3 regions of the Rhizobium quercicola genome follow, and region 3 is predicted to be linked to each of the others. Evidence: predicted binding sites of a transcription regulator. Region 3 holds the regulator's gene; each other region holds the start of a gene.
What was found. The regulator PhoB, encoded in region 3, activates phosphate uptake and scavenging genes when phosphate is short. The targets are predictions, from matches to a motif close to TGTCATNNANCTGTCAT.

Region 1 (7,212 bases), on a different contig from region 3:
GGCGTGTTCGCGCAGCGCGACGGCCGCGCCGAGGAAGATCAGCCAGACGAAGGCCAGCCGCGACATCTCTTCGGAGATCGTCAAGCCACTGTTGAGCGCATAGCGCATCACGACATTGGTGAAAACGAGAATGACCATCGCTGCGAGGAGCAGGGCGATGGAGACGCGCAGAAACGCAAAATACAGATCGACGATCCGTCTCATAAAAGTCCTCCCGTGCGACCGGCACTCCCTGCCGGATCGTCTTCTCCCGTCCGTCGATGCGGAGATCCCTCCAGATCCTAAGGCATCGCCGTGATGTCCTGTAGTCCGTTCATCCCGGCCCACAGGATTTTGTGACCCGGTACCGTCCTGCGTCGGGGCGACCGACCGTATCGCCTCTTTCCGCCCGGAGCATCCTGACATAAAAATGTACGAACCGGTTCGTTTGGTCAACGTGAAAATTATGTGGCTTTGACATTCGCGCAATGACGCGCCGTCCGGGAACGTGCAGAATGGCCGCACCGGTGCTTGCGACCGGTCGTGCCCGACAGGGGCATGGGGGAGGATGATGAGGAATATGGCCGACACAGACGGTGTTGACGCGCCCGAGGGTCCTGACGACGACGTGCGGCCCACCCGGCGCCGCGTGACGCAACGCGACCGCACGACGAAAACGCGGGACGACATCCTGCTGGTCGCGCGCGAGGAATTCGCGGCGAACGGTCTTTCGGGTGCCCGTGTCGATGCCATTGCCGAGCGCACGCGGACATCCAAACGCATGATCTACTATCATTTCGGCTCCAAGGAGGGTCTCTACCTCGCCGTGCTCGAACACGCCTATACCGGCATCCGCAAGGTGGAGGCGGAACTCCGGCTGGCCGACGGCGATCCGGTGGATGCCATGCGCCGCCTGATCGGCTTCACCTTCGACTATGACGAGGCCAATCCGGATTTCATCCGTCTGGTGACGATCGAGAACATCCACCGCGCGAGCCACATGCGCCAGTCCTCCAGCCTCGGACGGCTCAACGTGTCGATCATCGACACGATCGCCGCGATCCTCCGGCGCGGACAGGAAACCGGTGCGTTCCGCCGCGAGGTCGATCCGATCGACCTGCATATGCTGATCTCCTCCTTCTGTTTCTTCCGGGTTTCCAATCGCCACACCTTCGGCCATATCTTCGGCCGCGATCTCGGCGAAGCCACGATGCGCAGCCGCCATCGCATCCTGTTGCAGGACGCCGTGATCGCATTGTTGCGGGACCCGCAACCGGCCGGGAATGGGCCGGACGGGGCCTGATCGAGGATGCGGATAGGCGACGGGATCACGGGGATTTGGTCATGCCGGTGCTTTTATCGCGCCGTATCCCGGGTGTAGATAGGCATCGATGATGCTGCGCTCCATGTCCGCCCGGAACTACCGTTCGCTGCGCTCGATCCGCATGGATCTGGGCGGCGTCAACGTGTTCATCGGCGAGAACGGCGTCGGCAAGTCCAACCTCTACCGGGCCCTGCAACTCGTGCAGGCCGCCGTGACGGGCTCGCTCGCCTACGAGATCGCGGCGGAAGGAGGCATGGCGTCCGCGCTCTGGTCGGGCCCGAGACGCATCGAGAAGAATGTCCGCATCAAGCTCGAGGTCGAGGTGCTCGACGAGGAGCGGGCGGTGACGTTCCGCTACCGCGTGGAGGCGGGATTGCGGCCGCCGAAGGCCGCAGCCGGCTTCGCCTTCGAGCCGCAGGTCAAGGAAGAGGTGCTGTCCGTCGAAACGGGCGCGCGGCCGGTGACGATGATGAAACGCGCGGGGCCGGGCGTGATGGTGCGCGGCGAGCGTGGGCGGATGGAAGAGTATCCGCAACCCGCCATGACCTCCGAGACGGCGATCGCCATGCTCGGCGATGCCGGACACTATCCGGAAATCGGAACGTTCCGCCGCCTGGTCGATGGCTGGCGCTTCTTCCACGGCTTTCGCACCGACCGGGATGCGGCGCTCCGCCAACCCTGTCTCGCGGTCACGGCGCCGCTTCTCGACGAGGACGGCGGCAATATGGCGGCGGTCTTTGCGACGCTGGTCCATACCCGTGGCGACACCGTCGATCTCGACCGCGCGATCGCGGCGGCCCTGGGCGGTGCGCGGCTGCATGTGCCGCAACCGGGAGAGTTTGCGGAATTCGGCCTGATCTTTCCCGACTTTCCGCAACGCGTCTTCCAGCCGCGCGAACTCTCCGACGGGCAGATCCGCTTTCTCGGCCTGGCCGCCGCGCTGATGTCCTATCGCCAGCCGCCGCTGATCGCGCTCAACGAGCCCGAGGCGAGCCTGCACCCCGACATGCTGCCGCCGCTCGCCGACCTCATCGCGACGGCCGCCGCCACCAGCCAGATCTGGATCGTCACCCATTCGCAAGCACTGGCTGCCGCCGTTGCCGAGCGCTGCGGAACCCGGCCGAAACGCGTCATCCGCAAGGGCGGCGCGACATGGATCGAGGGCATGCGGCTCACCGGCCTCGTCGATGACGATGACGATGATAACGAGGACGAGGACGAGGCATAGCGCCTTTCTCTCCACGCCGCCATGGTCGAAGGCTGTTGCCGGCGCGGCAAGATGTCGTCATTCTGCAACCAGCGTGATGACCATCATCCAACCGTCACACAGGGCGGTTAAGCCTGCGCGCATACAGTCTCCTCCCTACCGAACGAGGTTCTCATGCGGACTCTTCTCGCTGCGCTTGTCGCCACCACCATTCTTGCCGGCGCCGCCCAGGCCACGACCGTCTACCCGCTGTCGCGCGCGACGATCCTTGCCGGATCGCCGTTCGACGTCAAGATCGAGCTGCCCGGCGTGGTGAAGGCCGAGGACGTCAAGGTGACCGTCAACGGCGAAGATTACGCCGCGGCGCTCGGCTCGGCGGCCGAATTCGTGGCCGAGGAGAAGGGCAAGGACGACAAGGTTCTCGGCTCCGCCCTGATCCTGCGCGGCGCGCGAATTCTCAAGGCCGGCAGCTACAAGGTCGACGTGACGGCCGGTGGCGAGACCAAGTCGGTGACGTGGGAGGTCTACGAGACCGCCGCGCAGCCGAAGGCGAAGAACGTGATCTTCCTGCTCGGCGACGGCCTCTCCGTCGCACACCGCACCGGCGCCCGCATCATGTCCAAGGGCATGACGGAGGGCAAGGCCAACGGCCGTCTCGCCATGGACGATCTCGACCACATGGCTTTCGTCGGCACCTCGGCGACGGACGCGATCGCCACCGACAGCGCCAACACGATGTCGGCCTACATGACGGGCCACAAGACGGCGGTCAACGCGCTCGGCGTTTATGCCGACCGCACCCCGGCAAGCCTTGACGACCCCAAGGTCGAAACCATTGCGGAAGCGCTGCGCCGCACCACCAAGAAGGCCATCGGCGTCGTTTCCACGGCCGAAATCGAGGATGCCACGCCGGCAGCCGTCGTCGCCCACACCCGCAAGCGCGCCGACAAGGCCGACATCGTCGGCATGTTCTACACCGTCCAGCCCGAGGTCATTCTCGGTGGCGGCTCCGCCTACTTCCTGCCGCAGGCAACGCCCGGCTCCAAGCGCAAGGACGACAAGGACTATATCCAGCTGTTCAAGGATGCCGGCTACGCGCTGGCGACCGACAGGAGCGAACTCGAAGCCTCTTCCGGCACCAATGCCGCCAAGCTGCTCGGCCTGTTTCACACCGGCAACATGGACACGGTCCTCGACCGCGATATCCTGAAGAAGGGCACGGTTGCGAAGTTTCCGAATCAGCCGGGCCTGGTCGACATGACCCACGCCGCGCTGACGCAGCTGTCGAAGAACGAGGACGGCTTCTTTCTGATGGTCGAGGGCGCCTCGATCGACAAGATGTCCCACCCGATGGACTGGGACCGGGCGCTGTATGAGACGATCGAATTCGACAAGGCCGTCGGCGTCGCGCGCGACTTCGCCGCCAAAAACCCGGATACGCTGATCGTCGTCACCGGCGACCATACCCACGGCGTTTCCGTCATCGGCACCATCGACGACGAGAAGCCGGGCACCGAGATGCGCCAGAAGGTCGGCGTCTACGCCGATGCCGGCTTCCCGAATTACGAGGACAAGAACGGCGACGGCTATCCCGATAAGGTCGATCCGACACGTCGCCTCGCCGTCTTCGCGAGCAACTTCCCGGATTATTACGAGACATTCCGCCCGAAGCTCGATGGCCCGTTCGAGCCGACGGTGCAGAACGAGAACAAGGAATATGTCGCGAACCCTGCCTATAAGGACGTGCCCGGTGCCGTTCTGCGCGAAGGCAACCTGCCGAAGACGTCCGAAAGCGCCGTTCATGCGGTCGACGACGTCGTGCTGCAGGCAAGCGGCCCCGGTTCGGAAGGCTTCAAGGGCTATATGGAAGAGAGCGACATCTACCGTGTGCTCGCCGACAGTCTCGCCCTCGGCGCGCCGGACAAGATCGCTGCGAAGTAACGATCGGCAGGCCGCCGGGTGATCGCCCGGCGGCGTTCGAGGAGACGACATGACGAAACCTGACGCCCTGCGCCGTCGAACGCTGCTTGGCCTGCTCGCGTCGCTGCCGGCGGCGGTCCTTGTGCCGCGGGCTTTCGCTGCAGACACCGAGATCGGCTTCGACGATCTCTATGGCAGCGTAGGCGTGCTCGGTCTCAACTTCTCCGAAACCGTGAAGGCGCTGAACGGCAAGGGCGTGACGATGAGCGGCTTCATGGCGCCGCCGCTGAAGGCCGAGGCCGTCTTCTTCGTGCTGACCGAAATTCCCATGTCGATCTGCCCCTTCTGCTCGTCCGACTCGGACTGGCCTGACAATATCGTCGTCGTCTATCTCGATGCGGCGCAGACCTTCGTCCAGCCGGGAACGCGCATTGCCGTATCGGGGACGCTGGAGGTCGGCACGTGGACGGATCCCGAAACCGGCTTCGTGAGCCGCCTGCGCCTGCGCAATGCGCATTACTGGTCCGTCTGAACCATGCTGTCGCTGACCCTGAAGAATATCGCCGTCTCCTATGCCGGCCTCGCCGCCCCCGTCCTGTCCGTTCCCGCCCTCGATTTCGCGGCGGGTGAAAACATCGCTGTCACCGGCGCCTCGGGCTCGGGCAAAAGCACCTTCGTCAATGTCGTCTCCGGGCTCGAACACGTGCGCGAAGGCCAGGTCGACTGGAGCGGGACCGATCTCGCCCGTCTTGCCGAGCACCGGCGCGACCGCTGGCGGGCCGCACATGTCGGCCTCGTCATGCAGGATTTCCACCTTTTCCCCGGTCTGTCGGCGCTCGAGAACGTGCTGCTGCCCGCACGGCTTGCCTCGGCGGCATCCGCCGCCGTCAAGCGCCGCGCACGCGACCTCCTTGCCGGCACGGGGCTCGACCGGCCAGAACAGCCGGTCGAGACGATGTCACGGGGTGAAATGCAGCGCGTCGCCATAGCCCGCGCGCTCGTGCGCGCGCCGGGCGTCGTCATCGCCGACGAGCCGACCGCCAGCCTGGATGCGGACAGCGGCCAAGTCATCGCCGACCTGCTGATCGGCCTTTCGGGTGCGGCCGGCGCGACGCTCATCGTCGTGTCACACGATCCCGCGCTCATTTCGCGCCTGCCGCGACGGATCACGCTCGATCGCGGCCGGATCTCTCATGACAGCAAGGCAGCGGCGATATGATCGGCTTCATCCTCGCGGACATCCGCCGCCACAAGGGCGGGACGATCGCCATCCTGCTGCTGGTCGCCTTCGCCGTGGCGCTCGCCGTGTCCGTGACGCTGCAGGAACGGGCGCTTCGGCTCGGCAGCGCCCGCGCGGCCAATGCGTTCGATCTGGTCGTCGGGGCCGCGGGCAGCGAAACGCAGCTGGTCCTCTCCTCCGTCTTCCTTCAGGCCGCCCCCCTGCCGCTGATGGAGGGTGCCGTGCTTCAGCGCCTCTCAGCCGATCCGCGCATCGCCTTCGCCGCCCCCATCGGCTTCGGGGATTCTTTTGCCGGCTATCCGCTGGTGGGCACTTCGACCGCTCTCGTGACGCATCTTTCACCGGACCTGCAGGAGGGTGCGGGCTTCCGGCGAGAGGGCGATGCGGTCATCGGCGCGGCGGTCGATCTCTCCATGGGCGCGGTGATCAAGCCCATGCACGGCACGGCGGAAGAGGGCGGCCATACCCATACCGGCCTCGCCTATGCCGTCGCCGGACGGATGAAACCGACCGGCACGCCCTGGGACCGGGCGATCCTCGTGCCCATCCAGGCGGTGTGGGAGCTGCACGGGATGGGGCATGAGGAGGCCGGCCATGAAGAGGAAGGCCACGAGGAGGCGGGCCACGCGGGCGGCGCGCAGGAGCACAGCGCCGATGCCGCGGCGCCGATCGATGAAGACTGGGCGAAGCATGCCGCCGGCGTCCCGGCGGTTCTGGTCAAGCCGAAGACGATTGCCGACGCCTACAAGCTTCGCCAGGAATATCGCAGCGGTACGACGCTCGGCGTCTTTCCCGGCGAGGTGCTGACGCGGCTCTATGCGACGCTCGGGGATGCCAAGGTTCTTTTGATGGCTGTGGCGATCGGCACGCAGCTTCTCATCGCGGCAGCCCTTCTGCTCGTCACCATCATGCATGTGGGCCAGCGCCGGCGGCAGATCGGCGCGCTGCGTGCCTTCGGTGCATCGCGCACCGTCGTGTTCCGCATCGTCTGGTTACAGCTCTTCGCCATCAGCCTCGCCGGCATCCTCCTCGGTTTCGGCCTCGGCTACCTCGTCTCGGAGGTCATCGGCGGCATTGTGTCTCGGCAGAACGGTTTTACGATGCCTGTCGCCTTCGACCGGGGAGACCTCGTCTTCGCAGCGTCGGTTTCGGCCTTCGCCGCGGCCCTTGCCATCGTGCCGGCCGTGCTCGCCTACCGCCAGTCGCCGGCCGCAGCCCTCAAGGGCTGAGACCGGCCAAGCGCCTGCGCCGCCGCCGGACATCGGAGGCGCGCGGCGGATCAGACCGTCTCGAGCGCGAGCGCGATCCCCTGTCCGCCACCGATGCAGAGCGTGACGATCCCCCTGGAAAGCCCATCCCGCTTCATGCCGTGCAGCAGGCGCGTGACAAGGATGGCGCCTGTAGCACCGATCGGATGGCCATGGGCGATGGCGCCGCCCTCGACATTGACGATGTCCTCCGGCAGCCCGAGTTCGCGCATCACGGCGATCGGGACGGCGGCAAAGGCCTCGTTGATCTCGATGCGCTCGACATCGCCCAGCT
Region 2 (7,212 bases), on a different contig from region 3:
AGATCGAAGCAGACATTGGCCACCACAGGCAGCACGACGCCGTCGCGCAGATGCATGACGAAGGATTTGGCGACGTCGCGCACGCTGAGCAGCGCGCCGTCCGGCATCCTCTGGTGGGTCGGCGGGAGGGAAGAGAGGGGCATCGGCGGACTCCGGCTCGGGCTTCTGGGGCTCAGGATTCGGGAATGGAGGCGACGAGAAGCTGGGTATAGGCATGGCGCGGATCGTCCAGCACCCGGTCCGTCAGCCCGGCCTCGACGATATGCCCGCCCTTCATGACGATCATCCGCTGCGACAGGAGCCGCGCGACGGCGAGATCGTGGGTGACGATGACGACGGCGAGCTGCAGGTCGGTGACGAGCCCGCGCAGGAGATCGAGCACGCGCGCCTGCACGGAAACGTCGAGCCCCCCGGTCGGCTCGTCCATGAAGATCAGCCGGGGATGGGTGACGAGGTTGCGGGCGATCTGCAGGCGCTGGCGCATGCCGCCGGAGAAGGCGATGGGCTGGTCGTCGATCCGCTCGGCGGCGATCTCCACGCGCGACAGCCAGTCGCCGGCCGTGCGGCGGATATCGCCATAATGGCGCTCGCCGACCGCCATCAGCCGCTCGCCGACATTGGCGCCGGCCGAAACGCGCATCCGCAGCCCGTCCGCCGGGTTCTGGTGTACGAAGCCCCAGTCTGTGCGCATCAGAAAGCGGCGTTCGGCTTCCGAGAGGTCGGCCAGATCCGGGAAACGCCCGTCGCGCATCCGGTAGCGGATCTCGCCGGCCGAGCGCTCCAGCCGGCCGGAGATGCAGTTGAGCAGCGTCGTCTTGCCGGAGCCGGATTCGCCCACGATGGCGACGACCTCGCCCGGCCAGACGTCGAAGGAGACGTCGGTGCAGCCGATGAAGGACCCGTAGCGCTTTTCGAGGCCGCGGACGGAGAGAATGGGATCGGTCATTGCGTGGTCTCCTGCGCCTTCGATGCGTGGTCCCCGATCTGCGGCAGGCCGGAACCCGTGTGGCCGTCCGCTTGGCGCGTCTCGCAATGGTCGGTGTCGGAGCAGACGAACATCCGCCCGCCGCGGTCGTCGGTCACCACCTCGTCCATATAGACTCCCGTCGCATTGCAGAGCGCGCAGGGGCGGCTGAAGGTCTGGACGGTAAAGGGGTGGTCCTCGAAATCGAGGCTCGTGACCTGGCTGAACGGCGGCAGCGCATAGATGCGCTTCTCGCGGCCGGCGCCGAACAGCTGCAAGGCGGGGGAACGATCGAGCTTCGGATTGTCGAATTTCGGAATGGGCGAGGGGTCCATGACGTAGCGGCCCTCGACCTTCACCGGATAGGCATAGGTGGTGGCGATATGGCCGTGCTGGGCGATGTCCTCGTAGAGCTTCACATGCACGAGACCGTATTCCTCCAGCCCGTGCATCACCCGCGTCTCGGTCTCGCGCGGCTCGAGAAAGCGCAGCGGCTCGGGGATCGGCACCTGGAAGACGATGGTCTGGTGCGCCCGCAGCGTTTCTTCCGGAATGCGGTGGCGGGTCTGGATGATCGTCGCCTCCGCCGTCTTCGTGGTCGTCGCCACATTGGCCGTCTTGGCGAAGAAGGCGCGGATGGAGACGGCGTTGGTCGTGTCGTCGGCACCCTGGTCGATCACCTTGAGGACGTCGTCCGGCCCGAGAATGGCCGCCGTCACCTGCACGCCGCCCGTGCCCCAGCCATAGGGCATCGGCATCTCGCGGGAGGCGAACGGCACCTGATAGCCGGGAATGGCGATGCCCTTGAGGATCGCGCGGCGGATCATGCGCTTGGTCTGTTCGTCCAGATAGGCAAAGTTATAGGCGGGCAAGGTCATTCCGCGGCCTCCTGTCGGTCCGTCTCGGCGGTCTTTTCCGCCGCGTGCTCCCGCCGCAGCATGCGCAGCAGGTCGAGTTCGGCCTGGAAGTCCACATAATGCGGCAGCTTCAGGTGCTCGACGAAGCCGGTGGCTTCGACATTGTCGCAATGGGAGAGGACGAACTCCTCGTCCTGCGCCGGGGCCACCCGGTTCTCGGCGAACTCGTCCGCGCGCAGCGCCCGATCGACGAGGCTCATCGACATGGCCTTGCGCTCCGACTGCCCGAAGACGAGACCGTAGCCGCGGGTGAAGCGCGGACCATCCTGCCCGCCGCCCTTGAACTGCGACACCATCTGGCACTCTGTGACACGGATCGCGCCGATATTGACGGCAAAGCCGAGTTCAGGCAGGTCGATCTCCAGATCGACGAGACCGATGCGCACTTCGCCGACGAAGGGATGCGTGCGGCCGTAGCCGCGCTGGGTCGAATACCCGAGCGACAGCAGAAAGCCTTCGTCGCCGCGCGCCAGCGCCTGCAGCCGCAGGTCACGGCCCGCGGGAAAGCCGGTCGGGTCGCGGGTGAGGTCGCCGGGCTCGGCGTCGGACGCGATATCCGGCTCGATCAGGCCTTCGCCGTTGAGGATATCCGTCACGCGGGGGTAGGCCGCGTCTTCGGCAACCGCCCGCCGCGCGCCGGGCTCGACGGGGTGGTCGCCGGCCATGTCGGGGTCGATCAGGCGGTGGGTGTAGTCGAAGGTCGGCCCGAGCAGCTGTCCGCCGGGAATGTCCTTGTAGGTGGCCGACACGCGCCGCTCGATCCGCATCGTCGCCGTCTCCACCGGCCGCGTGGCGCCGAAGCGCGGCAGCGTCGTACGATAGGCGCGGATGAGAAAGATCGCCTCGATCATGTCGCCGCGCGACTGGCGCACGGCCATGGCGGCAAGCTCGGGATCGTAGAGCGATCCCTCGGCCATGACCCGGTCCACGGCAAGCGAGAGCTGTCCGGCGATCTGCTCGAGCGAGAGAGCGGGAACCGACCGGTCCCCCCGGCGGCGGTCGGCGAGCAGCCGGTGCGCCTTCTCGATGGCGGCTTCCCCGCCCTTGACGGCGACATACATGGCTCAGGCCTCCTGAATGCGTGTGGTGCGCGGCAGCGCCAGCGCTGCGTCGCCCGAGACGAGGACGAGATCGAAGCCGAGCGGAAAGCCCGCGCGGTTGGCGGCCATGACATCGGCAAAACCTGCCGGCAGACCCTGCGGTGCGATATCGGTCGTGGTCTCGATGCCCGGGCCGGTAAGGGTGAGGGGCCGCCCGCCATGAAGCGCTGCGACAGGGAGGAGCAGTGTTGCCGAGCGATCCGGATAGTCCGCCGTGCCGACCGCGAACCGGTTCCAGCCGTCGCAATCGCTGTCATCGGCGAGAAGGACGAAGCGCGCCGATGGCGCATCCGCGGTTGCCGCAGCACCGGTGTGAAAGCCGACCCAGGCCTTCGCCTCCGGCATGTCTGCCTCGAAGAAGACGGGCGTGTCCGCATCGGCAAGCGCCAGAAGGATCGCGCCGGCCGCAGGCGCCATCGGCGCCGGAGGTGAGGCAAGGCCGGAGAGATCGGCGATGCTTCCCGGTCGGGCGAAGGCATCCATCAGCGCGCGGAAGGCGCGCTGCGATCCGAAGACGGGCTCGGCGAAACCGCCATCGACCATGGTGAGGCTCATCGGTCTTCTCCCCGGACCAGTGTGAAGAAATCGACACGCGTCGCTTCCGTTTCTTCCGCGCGCTGGCGACGCTCCTCGGCGTCGAGCGCCAGCGCCGGTGCGACGACATCCGTCTCGATCACGGCCTGCCAGGCGGCGAGCTGTCCGAGGGCATCGAGATGCGCGACCATGCGGGCTTTTTCGGTGTCGCGGCCGAGAACGATCGCATGGCCGACCTCGCCGCTGTCGAGCTTCACCGTCGCCCGTGTCACGCTTGCCTCGCCGAGATTGAACGGGGCCCCGCCGCCGCCGATCCGTCCGCGCACCATCACGGCGCCGATCTCCGGGCCGCGGACGGGAATGGCAGCCGGTGCGGTCTTCGCGATCGCGCCGTAGCGTTCTCCCAGAAGATCGGCCGGCATCGAGGCCATGGCGTCGAGCGCGCGCTTGCGGCCCTGTGTCTCATCGTGTCTGGTCATCCCGGATCCTATTTGTCTATTTGTGTAGACAACCAATCTTGATCTGATTTATAACCTTGAGATCATGACGCCGCTATGACACGCGCAGGAGATTGCCTTTGGACGGACAGGATGACGGCATCTCACGCTGGCGGCGGGTCGCCGACGGCATCCGCGCGTCGATCCTGGAAGAAGGCGTGACCGACCGCCTGCCGCCGGAAACGGATCTGGCCGCCGACTACGGCGTCAACCGCCACACGGTGCGCCGCGCCATCGCGGCGCTCGCAGCGGAGGGAATCGTCCGGGCGGAGCGGGGGCGTGGCACCTTCGTCAATCCGGTCGCGCCGCGCATTTCCTATCCGATCGGCGCGCGGGCGCGGTTTTCCGAAAACATGATGCGCCAGTCGCTGGAGCCCTCGGGCCGGCTCGTGGGCTCGCAGAAGGTGGCGGCCGACAGGGCCATGGCACGGCTGCTCGGTCTTGCGCCGGGCGCGCCCCTTCACCGGCTCGATCATATGGCGGTGGTGGACGGCGTGCCTTTGTCCCGCTCCACCTCGCATTTCTCGGCCGAACGTTTCCCCGGCATCATCGCGGCCTATGCGCAGGAGGGCTCGATCACCCAGGCGCTGCGCCGCTGCGGACTTGCCGACTATCGCCGGCGCGAGACGCGGCTGACGGCCGAACGCGTCTCCTCGGGCGACGCCGATGCGCTTTCCTGCGCGGGCGATGCGATCGTGCTGGTCACCCATGCCGTGGATGTCGATCTCGAGGACCGGCCGGTGCAGGCGATCCGCACGCGCTTCCTCGCCGACCGCATGGAACTGGTCTTCGTCGCTCCGGAAAACGTCTGAGCCAGCAACCGCCGTCTATCTCCCGGCCTTCGGCCGGTCCACCGGCGCGACCATCAGGTTGATGCCTTTGGAGCGCATGCGCTCCAGATGCTCCGGCGCGATGTTGTCGTCCACGATGACGAGGTCGAATTCGGTGAGCGCGGCGAAGGAATAGAGCGCCCGGCGCTCGAATTTCGTGTGATCCGCCAGAAGGATGCGCATGGCGGCGCTGTCGAACATGGCCCGCTTGGTCTCCACCATTTCCGGCGACTGGTGAAAGGCGACGTCGTCGAGAATGGCCGACATCGACATGAACACGGTATCGGCCCGCAGCTTCTCGATCTCGCGGATGGTCATGCGCCCCATGAAGGCGTTGCACCAGTTGTAGAACTGCCCGCCCAGCCCGAGCAGCGTCACGTCCGGCACGGCCTTCAGGTCGTTCATGAGGTTCAGCGAATTGGTGATGACCGTCAGCGGCACCTTTTCCGGCAGGTGGTGGGCCATCTGCAGCACGGTGGTGCTGTCGTCGAAAAAGATCGCCTGTCCCGGCTCGATGAAGGTCATCGCCGCCTGGGCGATCGCGGCCTTCTCCCGGGCCTGACGGCTCGAGCGGTAGACGTCGCTGGATTCGATGAGGCTCGTCGGGGCGGCCGTCACGATGCCGCGGGTCTTGCGGAAGAGGCCGCGGCTGACGAGTTCGTCGACGTCGCGGTGGGCGGTCATCAGGCTGATGCCGAAGCGGTCGGTCAGATCCTCGATCCGCATCGACCCCTCGGCCATCACGGCCTCGGCGATCAGCTGGCGGCGCACGATCTGGCGGGCATGGCGGCTGTCGCTCGGAAGCTCGGACATGAACTGACCGACGGTTGTCTTGTTCGTCATCCGGTTGCCCCTCTGTTCGCTCTGCATGCGTCCTAGCGCATAAAACCTCTAACTGAAAACCCGTTCGAAAGGATGCGGCCGCGGGACGCCGCGACGATGGGGGACTGCCGGTGGAAGGAGGGTGCCGCGGGCGGCACCCTCCCTGGTATCGAAGGCTTACTTGTCGAGGACGAAGGGGGCCGAGTACTTGTCGACATTGTCCTTGGTGATGAGCAGGCAATCGAACAGCTGCTTTTCGGACTTGGCGCCGGTCGCGCCCGTCTTGATGAAGCTGTCGGCCTGCTTCACGGCTTCTTCCGAGAAGACGGCGACCGGCTGGAGCACGGTGTACTGCAGTTCGCCGGCCTTGATGGCAGCGACCGCATCCGGCGAACCGTCGAAGCCGCCGACCTTGACGTTGGCGATCTTGCCGGCTTCCTTGAGCGCGGCGATGGCACCGAGCGCCATTTCGTCATTGCCCGAGATCACGCCGTTGATGTCCGGATTGGCCTGCAGCATGGACTGCATCTTGTCGTGGCCCTTGGTGCGGTCCCAGTCGGCCACTTCGGAGGCGGCCTTTTCGAGGTCCGGATACTGCGTCAGCACGGTCTCGTAGCCGTTGGAGCGGGTCGCGGCATTGTTGTCGGAGGGCGCGCCGAAAAGCTCGACATACTTGCCCTTGTCGCCGACGGCTTCCACCCACTGCGTGGCACCGAGCGCGGCACCCTGCGCGTTGTTGGACACGAGCTGCGCCTTGGCGAGACCTTCCTGGTTGATCTCGGCATTGACGAGAATGACCGGGATGCCGGCGGCAACGGCCTTCTTCACCGCACCGACGGAGCCGTCGGCATTGGCCGGATCGAGGATGATCGCGACGGACTTGTTGGTGATCGCGGTGTCGATCAGGTTGCTCTCGGTATTGGTGTCGCCCTTGTGCGCGCCGACGGTGGCGGTATAGCCGAGCTTTTCGGCGGCGGCCTTGGCCACATTGCCTTCGGTCAGCCAGTAGGGGTTCGACGGATCGTTGACGATCACCGTCATCAGGCCGTCGGCATAGGCGGTGCTGGCAAACATGGTGGCGGCAGCGGCGGCGGCCATCAGCAGGCGGGTTGCTTGTCTCATCATGGTCTCTCTCCCGGTTTGAAATGCGGTTTCGGTGTGCCGGTCACCCGGCGGTGCTTGTCCGAGACCGGCGCTGCCTCTCCTGAAGGCAGGGGCCGGTGATGCGGAGAAGGTCGTGTGTCGGTCGCCGCCTACTTCGGGCGGCGGCCGTACTGGATGCTGTTGAGCAGGACGGCGAGCACGATGACCGCGCCGGTAAAGACCGTCTGCCAGTAGGAGGACACGCCGATGATGACGAGACCGTCCGACAGGAAGCCGATGACGAAGGCGCCGAGCATGGTGCCGCCGATCGTGCCGCGGCCGCCGGTGAGCGCCGCGCCGCCGATGACGACGGCCGCGATCGCCGTCAGCTCGTAGGTCGTCCCGGCCGTGGGGCCGGCGGAGGTCAGCTGCGACGAGAGCACGAGGCCGGCAATGGCCGCGCAG
Region 3 (7,212 bases):
GGTCTGAGCCGCACGCTGAACTGACTCCCGGCGGGAAGAGCCGGGAACCTGTCTCTGGGCGAGCGTTTGGCGAGCCGATTACTGCGGACGGACTTCCGTCGCCTCGAAGGTGTAGGTGGTCGAGCAGAACTCGCAGGTCACCGAGATGACGCCATCCTCCACCGTGCTGTCGATTTCCTCCTGGCTGAAGCTGGCGAGGACGTCGCGCAGCTTCTCACGCGAGCAGGCGCACTGGTCGTAGACGGCCTGCGGCGGATAGACCCGCACGCCGCGCTCATGGAACAGGCGAAAGAGCAGCCGTTCCGTGCCGACCATGGGGTCCGTCAGTTCGTCCGCGTCGATCGTTTCCACCATCACGCGGGCCTCGTCCCAGAGGTCGTCCACGCTGCCGTCGAAGCTCTCGGCACCGTCGCCGCCATGCAGGTCCGGCTGGCGCATCCGGTCGGGTGCTTCCGGCAGGAACTGCGCGACCATGCCGCCGGCCCGCCAGCGATGACGCGGCTTGCCGTTCTCGTCGCGATCCAGAAGCTCGGCAACGCCGAGGCGCACCTTGGTCGGGATCTGCTCCGACTGGCGGAAGTAGACGCCAGCGATCTCTTCCAGCGAGGCGCCGTCGAGCGGCACGATGCCCTGATAGCGCTGGGTGAACTCGCCCTGGTCGATGGTGAAGGCGAGGACACCTTCGCCAAGCAGAGCCTGCGGATCGGTTTCACCCTTCTCGATGGCGCTGGCCAAGGCCTCCTCGTCGTAGCGGGCATAGGCGCGCACACGGTCCGGGGTCGAGAAATCGGCAACGACGAGATCCACCGGACCATCGCTCTTCGTCTGGATGATCAGCTTGCCGTCGAACTTCAGCGAGGTGCCAAGCAGCACTGTGAGCACCACCGTTTCGGCCACGAGACGCGCGACCGGCAGCGGGTAATTGTGACGTTCGAGAATCGCATCCAGCATCGGCCCGAGCTGGACGGCGCGACCGCGCACGTCGAGGCCTTCCACCTGGAAAGGCACGACACGATCGTCGCCCGCATAGCCGAATTCGCCGAGATCTGGTCCCTTGTCCACCATGTCCAACCTCCTGATGCAAGACCCGCCGCGGCGAGCCCGAACGCAGATGACAGCGCCCCGGACAGGTCCGGGAATCGCACGCCGCAACTCCATTCTATTGGATTGATATGAAATGCCAGCAGAAAACCGTGGCATCCGCTTGCCCCTAAATCGGGAGCCGGATGCCGCTTTTCAAGGTTTCAGCCATGCAAGGCTCGGGGCGTGTGCTCAGAGAGCGCCCAGGCACCAGGCGAGGATCGACTTCTGGGCATGCAGGCGGTTCTCTGCCTCGTCGAACACGACGGACTGGCGACCGTCGATCACGTCGTCGGTGACTTCCTCACCACGATGCGCGGGCAGGCAGTGCATGAACAGCGCGTTCTCGTCCGCCCGCGCCATCAGGGCGGCATTGACCTGATACGGCTGGAAGACATTGTGACCGCGCGCGCGGTGCTCCTGGTTCATCGAGACCCAGGTATCGGTCACCACGCAGTCGGCACCGGCCACCGTCTTTTCCGGATCGTGCGACAGCACGACATTGCCGCCATTGTTGCGCGCCCAGTTGAGAATCTTGTCGTCGGGCTCGGAGCCGAGCGGTACGGCCATCTTCATCGTGTAGCCGAACCGCGCCGAGCCCTCGATGAAGGAGTGCAGCACATTGTTGCCGTCGCCGGTCCAGGCGATGGTTTTGCCCTTCACGGGGCCGTTATGCTCCTCGAAGGTCATGATGTCGGCCATGATCTGGCAGGGATGCGTCGTATCCGTCAGCGCGTTGATGACGGGCACGGTGGCATGGTCTGCCAGCTCCAGAAGGCGGCTGTGATCCGTGGTGCGGATCATGATCGCATCGACATAGCGCGAGAGGACCTTGGCAGTATCGCCGATGGTTTCGGCGCGCCCGAGCTGCATTTCCGTGCCCGACAGGAACAGCGTCTCGCCACCCAGCTGCCGCATGCCGACATCGAAGGACACACGGGTGCGGGTGGAAGGCTTTTCGAAGATCATGGCGAGCATCTTGCCGGCCAGCGGCTTCTCGGCGGTTCCGGCCTTGGTCGCTGCCTTTCGCACCCGCGCATCATCGATGATGGAGCGTAGGTTCTCCGCCGACATGGCGGAGAGATCGAGGAAGTGCCGGGTATCAGCCATGGAAATGCGGTGTCCTGTCCTTGTCCCATCGGGGCTTCAGCCTCCGTGTGCGGGCATGGGTGTCGGTAATCCTGGGTTTCGGTATCCGTCTCGGCCTCAAGCCGTGGCGCGCTGCTTGACCGCCGTCAGGGTCTCGCTGGCGCGCTCGATGCGGGCAAGGCCCTCGCGGGCTTCCTCTGCGGTCGTGATCAGCGGCGGCAGCAGGCGGATGACGTTTTCGCCGGCGGGAACGGCCAGCATCTTTTCCGCCCGGATCGCCTTCAGCAACTCCGCCGAGGGAACCGCCGCCTTGATACCGAGCATGAGGCCTTCGCCGCGGATCTCCTCGATCACATCGGGAAAGCGATCGGCAAGCGAGGCCAATCCCTGACGGAAGACGAGCGCGACGTCGCGGACATGCTCCAAGAAGCCCTCGCCCAGAACCACGTCGAGCACGGCGTTGCCGACGGCCATGGCCAGCGGGTTGCCGCCATAGGTGGAGCCATGCGTGCCGGCGACCATGCCGGAGGCGGCCTCTTCCGTCGCGAGGCAAGCGCCGAGCGGAAAGCCGCCGCCGATTCCCTTTGCAGCTGCTAGGATGTCCGGCGAAATGCCCGACCATTCATAGGCGAAGAGCTTGCCGGTCCGGCCGACGCCGCACTGGACTTCATCGAAGATCAGCATCAGGCCGTGTTCGTCGCAGAGATCGCGCAGGGCCTGCAGGAAGGCCTTGGGTGCCGGGCGGATGCCGCCCTCGCCCTGGATCGGCTCGATCAGGATTGCGGCCGTCTCCTCGGTGATCGCCGCCTTGACGGCATCGAGGTCGCCGAAGGGAACCTGGACGAAGCCCGGCGCCTTCGGGCCGAAGCCCTCAAGATATTTCGCCTGCCCGCCGGCTGCGATGGTCGCAAGCGTGCGGCCGTGGAAAGCACCTTCGAAGGTGATGACGTGAAAGCGCTCCGGCCGGCCCTTGGCGAACTGGTAGCGGCGGGCGGTCTTGATGGCGCACTCCAGCGCTTCCGCGCCGGAATTGGTGAAGAAGACCTTGTCGGCGAAGGTGTTGTCCGTCAGGCGCGTGGCGAGCTTTTCCTGGCCGGGGATCTCGTAGAGATTCGACAGGTGCCAGACCTTGTCGGCCTGGTCCTTCAGCGCCGCCACCAGATGGGGATGGGCGTGACCGAGCGAATTGACGGCCACGCCGGCGGCAAAATCGAGATAGCGCGTGCCATCTTCCGCCACCAGCCAGACACCTTCGCCGCGCTCGAAGCGCAGCGGCGCGCGCATGTAGGTTTCGTAAAGCGGGGTTGCCTCGGCCATCGTGCCAATCTCCTCGTCCTGTCCGCGCGGGCTGCGGGGAAGGTTCGACCTGTTCTGCAGAGACCGGCAGCGCCGGCCCGACACTAGAGCGCCGCGCGTCGTCCATGACGCGTCAAGGTCGCTCTAACACGTTAGAGTTGCTGCGAAATCCTGCCCGGAAACCGATCCCGACGTCAGGAATTCTGCAGTAAAAATACCGCCCAGAGGGCGGCGAGCGCACTATCGGTACTTCACGTGCCGCTGTCAACAAAAGTCCCGGAACGACAGGCTTTTTGCGCGTTTTTCAGCCGCGATGCTTTCCGGCGAAAAGACCTTGCAAATATATCACGCGGTGACAGCAAGTTGGGGAAAACCCAAAAATCGATTCGGGTCGATTCATGGGACTCTTGTCACGGAGTCACCCCGTCTCTAGGTTAGTAAATAATTGCTAGACGCATGCGGCGGACCTAGTCACCAAAAGAGTCAAGGCGTTGCAGTCTCGGAGCCATCCGGGACGCGGTGAGGGATTCGTCCTTTGTGAACGGCCTGGAACGGAGACGACAATGAACTGGACTGACGAGCGGGTGGAGAGACTGAAGAAGCTCTGGGCCGAGGGGTTGAGCGCGAGCCAGATCGCGGCACAGCTCGGCGGCGTCAGCCGCAATGCCGTCATCGGCAAGGTTCACCGTCTGTCGCTTCCCGGTCGCGCCAAGGCCGGTGGTGCCGCGCCGAGCGCAACCCGCCCGAAGCGTCCCGTCGCCGTCGCACGTCCGGCCGCTCCCGAAGCGGTCGTCGCCAACGCGGCGCCGCGCTCCGCACCGTTGCGTCCGACGGCACGCCCGGTCAGCACGATGAACGTCATCGAGGACTCCGAAAGCGCCTTCGCACCGGAGACCGCACTGACGGTGACCGGCAGCGGAGCGAGCGGCGCCACCGGCAGCAATGTCGTCGTGCCGATGTCGCGCAAGCTCGTTCTGACGCAGCTCACCGACCGCACCTGCAAGTGGCCGATCGGCGACCCGATGAAGGACGAGTTTCACTTCTGCGGCAACGATTCGCCCGACAGCTCGCCCTATTGCACCTTCCACGCCAAGCTGGCCTACCAGCCCTCGGCCGAGCGTCGCCGCGCGCGATAGGCGCTCCAGAGACCCACGACGTGAAAGGCCTTTTTCGGAGCACGAAGAAGGCCTTTTTTTCGTTCTGGATAATGGAGGGGTTGCGCCTGTCCCGAAGATGCGCCCGATCGACCGGCCTGACGCCCCTGGAAACGTTGCGCTTCTGGTGGTCGGCGCGGGCTCAGCTTTCCAGCGAGTAACCCGCCCCGCGGACCGTGCGGATGACATCCTGCATGTTGGAGAAGTTCAGGGCCTTGCGCAGGCGGCCGACATGGACGTCGACGGTGCGCTCGTCCACGTAGATATCGTGCCCCCAGACGCCGTCGAGAAGCTGCGAGCGCGAGAAGACGCGGCCGGGCGAGGCCATGAAGAATTCGAGCAGGCGGAACTCCGTCGGCCCGAGGCGGACTTCGCGGGTCTTGCGGTGGACGCGGTGGGTTTCGCGATCGAGCTCGATATCGCCGCATTTCAGAAGCGAGGAAAGAACCTCCGGGCGCGCGCGGCGCAGCATGGCTTTCACCCGCGCGATCAGCTCGGGCGTCGAGAAGGGCTTGACCACATAATCGTCGGCGCCGGTGGCAAGGCCGCGGACCCGCTCGCTCTCCTCGCCGCGCGCCGTCAGCATGATGATCGGCAGGCGCTCCGTTTCGCTGCGCTGGCGCAGACGGCGGCAGAGCTCGATGCCGGAAACGCCGGGCAGCATCCAGTCGAGGATCAGAAGATCGGGCAGCCGTTCCTGCAGCCGCACCTCCGCCTCGTCGCCCCGGTTGATGGTGTCGACATCGAAGCCCTCGGCCTCGAGATTGTAACGCAGGAGAACGCTCAGGGCTTCTTCATCTTCCACGACGGCAATTTTCGGCTGCATTTCTGGACTCCGTAGTGTCCTTGTCACGCGACAAGGCTTTCGCCAGAACCCGAGGGCGGCGATCATCGTTGACAGTTTTCATGCGTGGCGGCGAGAGACCGCCGGATGGCTGCATACCTCCAGCCGAACGTCTGCCGGCTCCAAGACCGGCGGCGATGGCGCGGGAGCGGACCGGCTCCCGCGCGCCCCGCGCTTAGGTGGCGAGTGCGCCGACCGTGTTCGACGAGTCGTCTTTCGGACGTTCGCCGAGCGGCTGCGCGCCGGTCGTCATGTAGTAGATCGTCTCGGCGATATTGGTCGCGTGGTCGCCGATGCGTTCAATATTCTTGGCGCAGAAGAGAAGATGCGTGCAGGGCGTGATGTTGCGCGGATCTTCCATCATGTAGGTCAGGAGTTCGCGGAACAGCGAGGTGTAGATCGCGTCGATCTCACCGTCGCGCTCGCGAATGGCCTTTGCCTTTTCGGCCGAGCGGGAAGCGTAGACGTCCAGCACTTCCTTCAACTGCATCAGCGTCAGTTCGGCCAGATGCTCGATGCCGCGGGCCAGCTGCCGCGGCAGGCTGGCGCTGGAGACGGCAATGACGCGCTTGGCCGTGTTCTTGCCGAGGTCGCCCACACGCTCGAGATCGGCCGCGATGCGGATCGATCCCATGATCTCGCGCAGATCGGCCGCCATCGGCTGGCGCTTGGCAATCGTCACGATCGCCTTCTCGCCGATCTGGCGCTCGGCATCGTCGAGCACGACGTCGTCGGAGATGACCTTCTGGGCGAGGCCCAGATCGGCATTGACGAGGGCGCGAACGGATTCGGCCACCATCTGCTCGGCAAGGCCACCCATTTCGGAGATGCGGCGGCTGAGATATTTCAGGTCTTCGTCATAGACGGATGCGATATGGGTTGCCATGGATCCTGTCCTTGGAGTTCGGTCACGGGCGCAAGGCTGTCGGTCGGTCGACCGATCAGCCGAAGCGGCCCATGATGTAATCCTGGGTGCGCTGGTCATCCGGATTGGTGAACATCTTGTCGGTGTCGTTCTCCTCGACGAGATTGCCGAGGTGGAACATGGCGGTGCGCTGCGAGACGCGGGCGGCCTGCTGCATGGAGTGCGTGACGATCACGATCGTATAGTTGGCGCGCAGCTCGTGGATCAGTTCCTCGACCTTGGCGGTGGCGATCGGGTCGAGCGCCGAACAGGGCTCGTCCATGAGGATGACCTCGGGGCTGACGGCAACGGCGCGCGCGATGCAGAGACGCTGCTGCTGGCCACCGGAAAGGCCGGTGCCGGACTCGTGCAGGCGATCCTTCACCTCGTTCCAGAGACCGGCCTTCTGCAGGCTCTGCTCGACGATGGCGTCGAGCTCGGCCTTGCTGCGGGCGAGACCGTGGATCTTCGGGCCGTAGGTCACGTTTTCGTAGATGGACTTCGGAAACGGGTTCGGCTTCTGGAAGACCATGCCGACACGGGCCCGCAATTCGACGACGTCGATCGAGGGATCGTAGATATCGCCGCCGTCGAGCGTGATCTTGCCCGTGACCTTGCAGTGGTCGATCGTGTCGTTCATGCGGTTGAGCGTCCGCAGGAAGGTGGACTTGCCGCAGCCCGAGGGGCCGATCAGCGCCGTGACCGTGTTTTCCCGGATGTTGAGGTTCACGTCGAAGAGCGCGCGCTTTTCGCCGTAGTAGACCGACACATCCTTGCCGATCATCTTGTGAGGGACAGCATTCATCTTCTGATCGACCGCCTTTTCGAGAGTCGCTTCTGACATC

Region 1: LRX75_RS00315 (alkaline phosphatase) is a predicted target of PhoB. The motif match lies at 2,613-2,629, and genes of this name have one in related genera.
Region 2: phnF (phosphonate metabolism transcriptional regulator PhnF) is a predicted target of PhoB. The motif match lies at 4,059-4,075, and genes of this name have one in related genera.

Annotation. Positions count from the first base shown of each region.
Region 1 is NZ_JAJOZR010000001.1:64,115-71,326, forward strand. Features, by position in the region: gene LRX75_RS00300 (TRAP transporter small permease) at 1-204, opposite strand, end outside; gene LRX75_RS00305 (TetR/AcrR family transcriptional regulator) at 560-1,282, shown strand; gene LRX75_RS00310 (AAA family ATPase) at 1,371-2,531, shown strand; gene LRX75_RS00315 (alkaline phosphatase) at 2,685-4,451, shown strand; gene LRX75_RS00320 (hypothetical protein) at 4,501-4,962, shown strand; gene LRX75_RS00325 (ABC transporter ATP-binding protein) at 4,966-5,649, shown strand; gene LRX75_RS00330 (ABC transporter permease) at 5,646-6,899, shown strand; gene LRX75_RS00335 (thiolase family protein) at 6,950-7,212, opposite strand, start outside.
Region 2 is NZ_JAJOZR010000008.1:60,886-68,097, reverse strand. Features, by position in the region: gene phnL (phosphonate C-P lyase system protein PhnL) at 1-143, opposite strand, end outside; gene phnK (phosphonate C-P lyase system protein PhnK) at 173-946, opposite strand; gene LRX75_RS13455 (alpha-D-ribose 1-methylphosphonate 5-phosphate C-P-lyase PhnJ) at 943-1,842, opposite strand; gene LRX75_RS13450 (carbon-phosphorus lyase complex subunit) at 1,839-2,942, opposite strand; gene phnH (phosphonate C-P lyase system protein PhnH) at 2,946-3,536, opposite strand; gene phnG (phosphonate C-P lyase system protein PhnG) at 3,533-3,937, opposite strand; gene phnF (phosphonate metabolism transcriptional regulator PhnF) at 4,093-4,824, shown strand; gene LRX75_RS13430 (DeoR/GlpR family DNA-binding transcription regulator) at 4,840-5,685, opposite strand; gene LRX75_RS13425 (D-ribose ABC transporter substrate-binding protein) at 5,842-6,789, opposite strand; gene LRX75_RS13420 (ABC transporter permease) at 6,918-7,212, opposite strand, start outside.
Region 3 is NZ_JAJOZR010000003.1:171,714-178,925, forward strand. Features, by position in the region: gene apaG (Co2+/Mg2+ efflux protein ApaG) at 1-24, shown strand, start outside; gene LRX75_RS05970 (Hsp33 family molecular chaperone) at 79-1,065, opposite strand; gene argF (ornithine carbamoyltransferase) at 1,273-2,190, opposite strand; gene LRX75_RS05980 (aspartate aminotransferase family protein) at 2,287-3,486, opposite strand; gene LRX75_RS05985 (GcrA family cell cycle regulator) at 4,029-4,601, shown strand; gene phoB (phosphate regulon transcriptional regulator PhoB) at 4,762-5,445, opposite strand; gene phoU (phosphate signaling complex protein PhoU) at 5,639-6,349, opposite strand; gene pstB (phosphate ABC transporter ATP-binding protein PstB) at 6,405-7,212, opposite strand, start outside.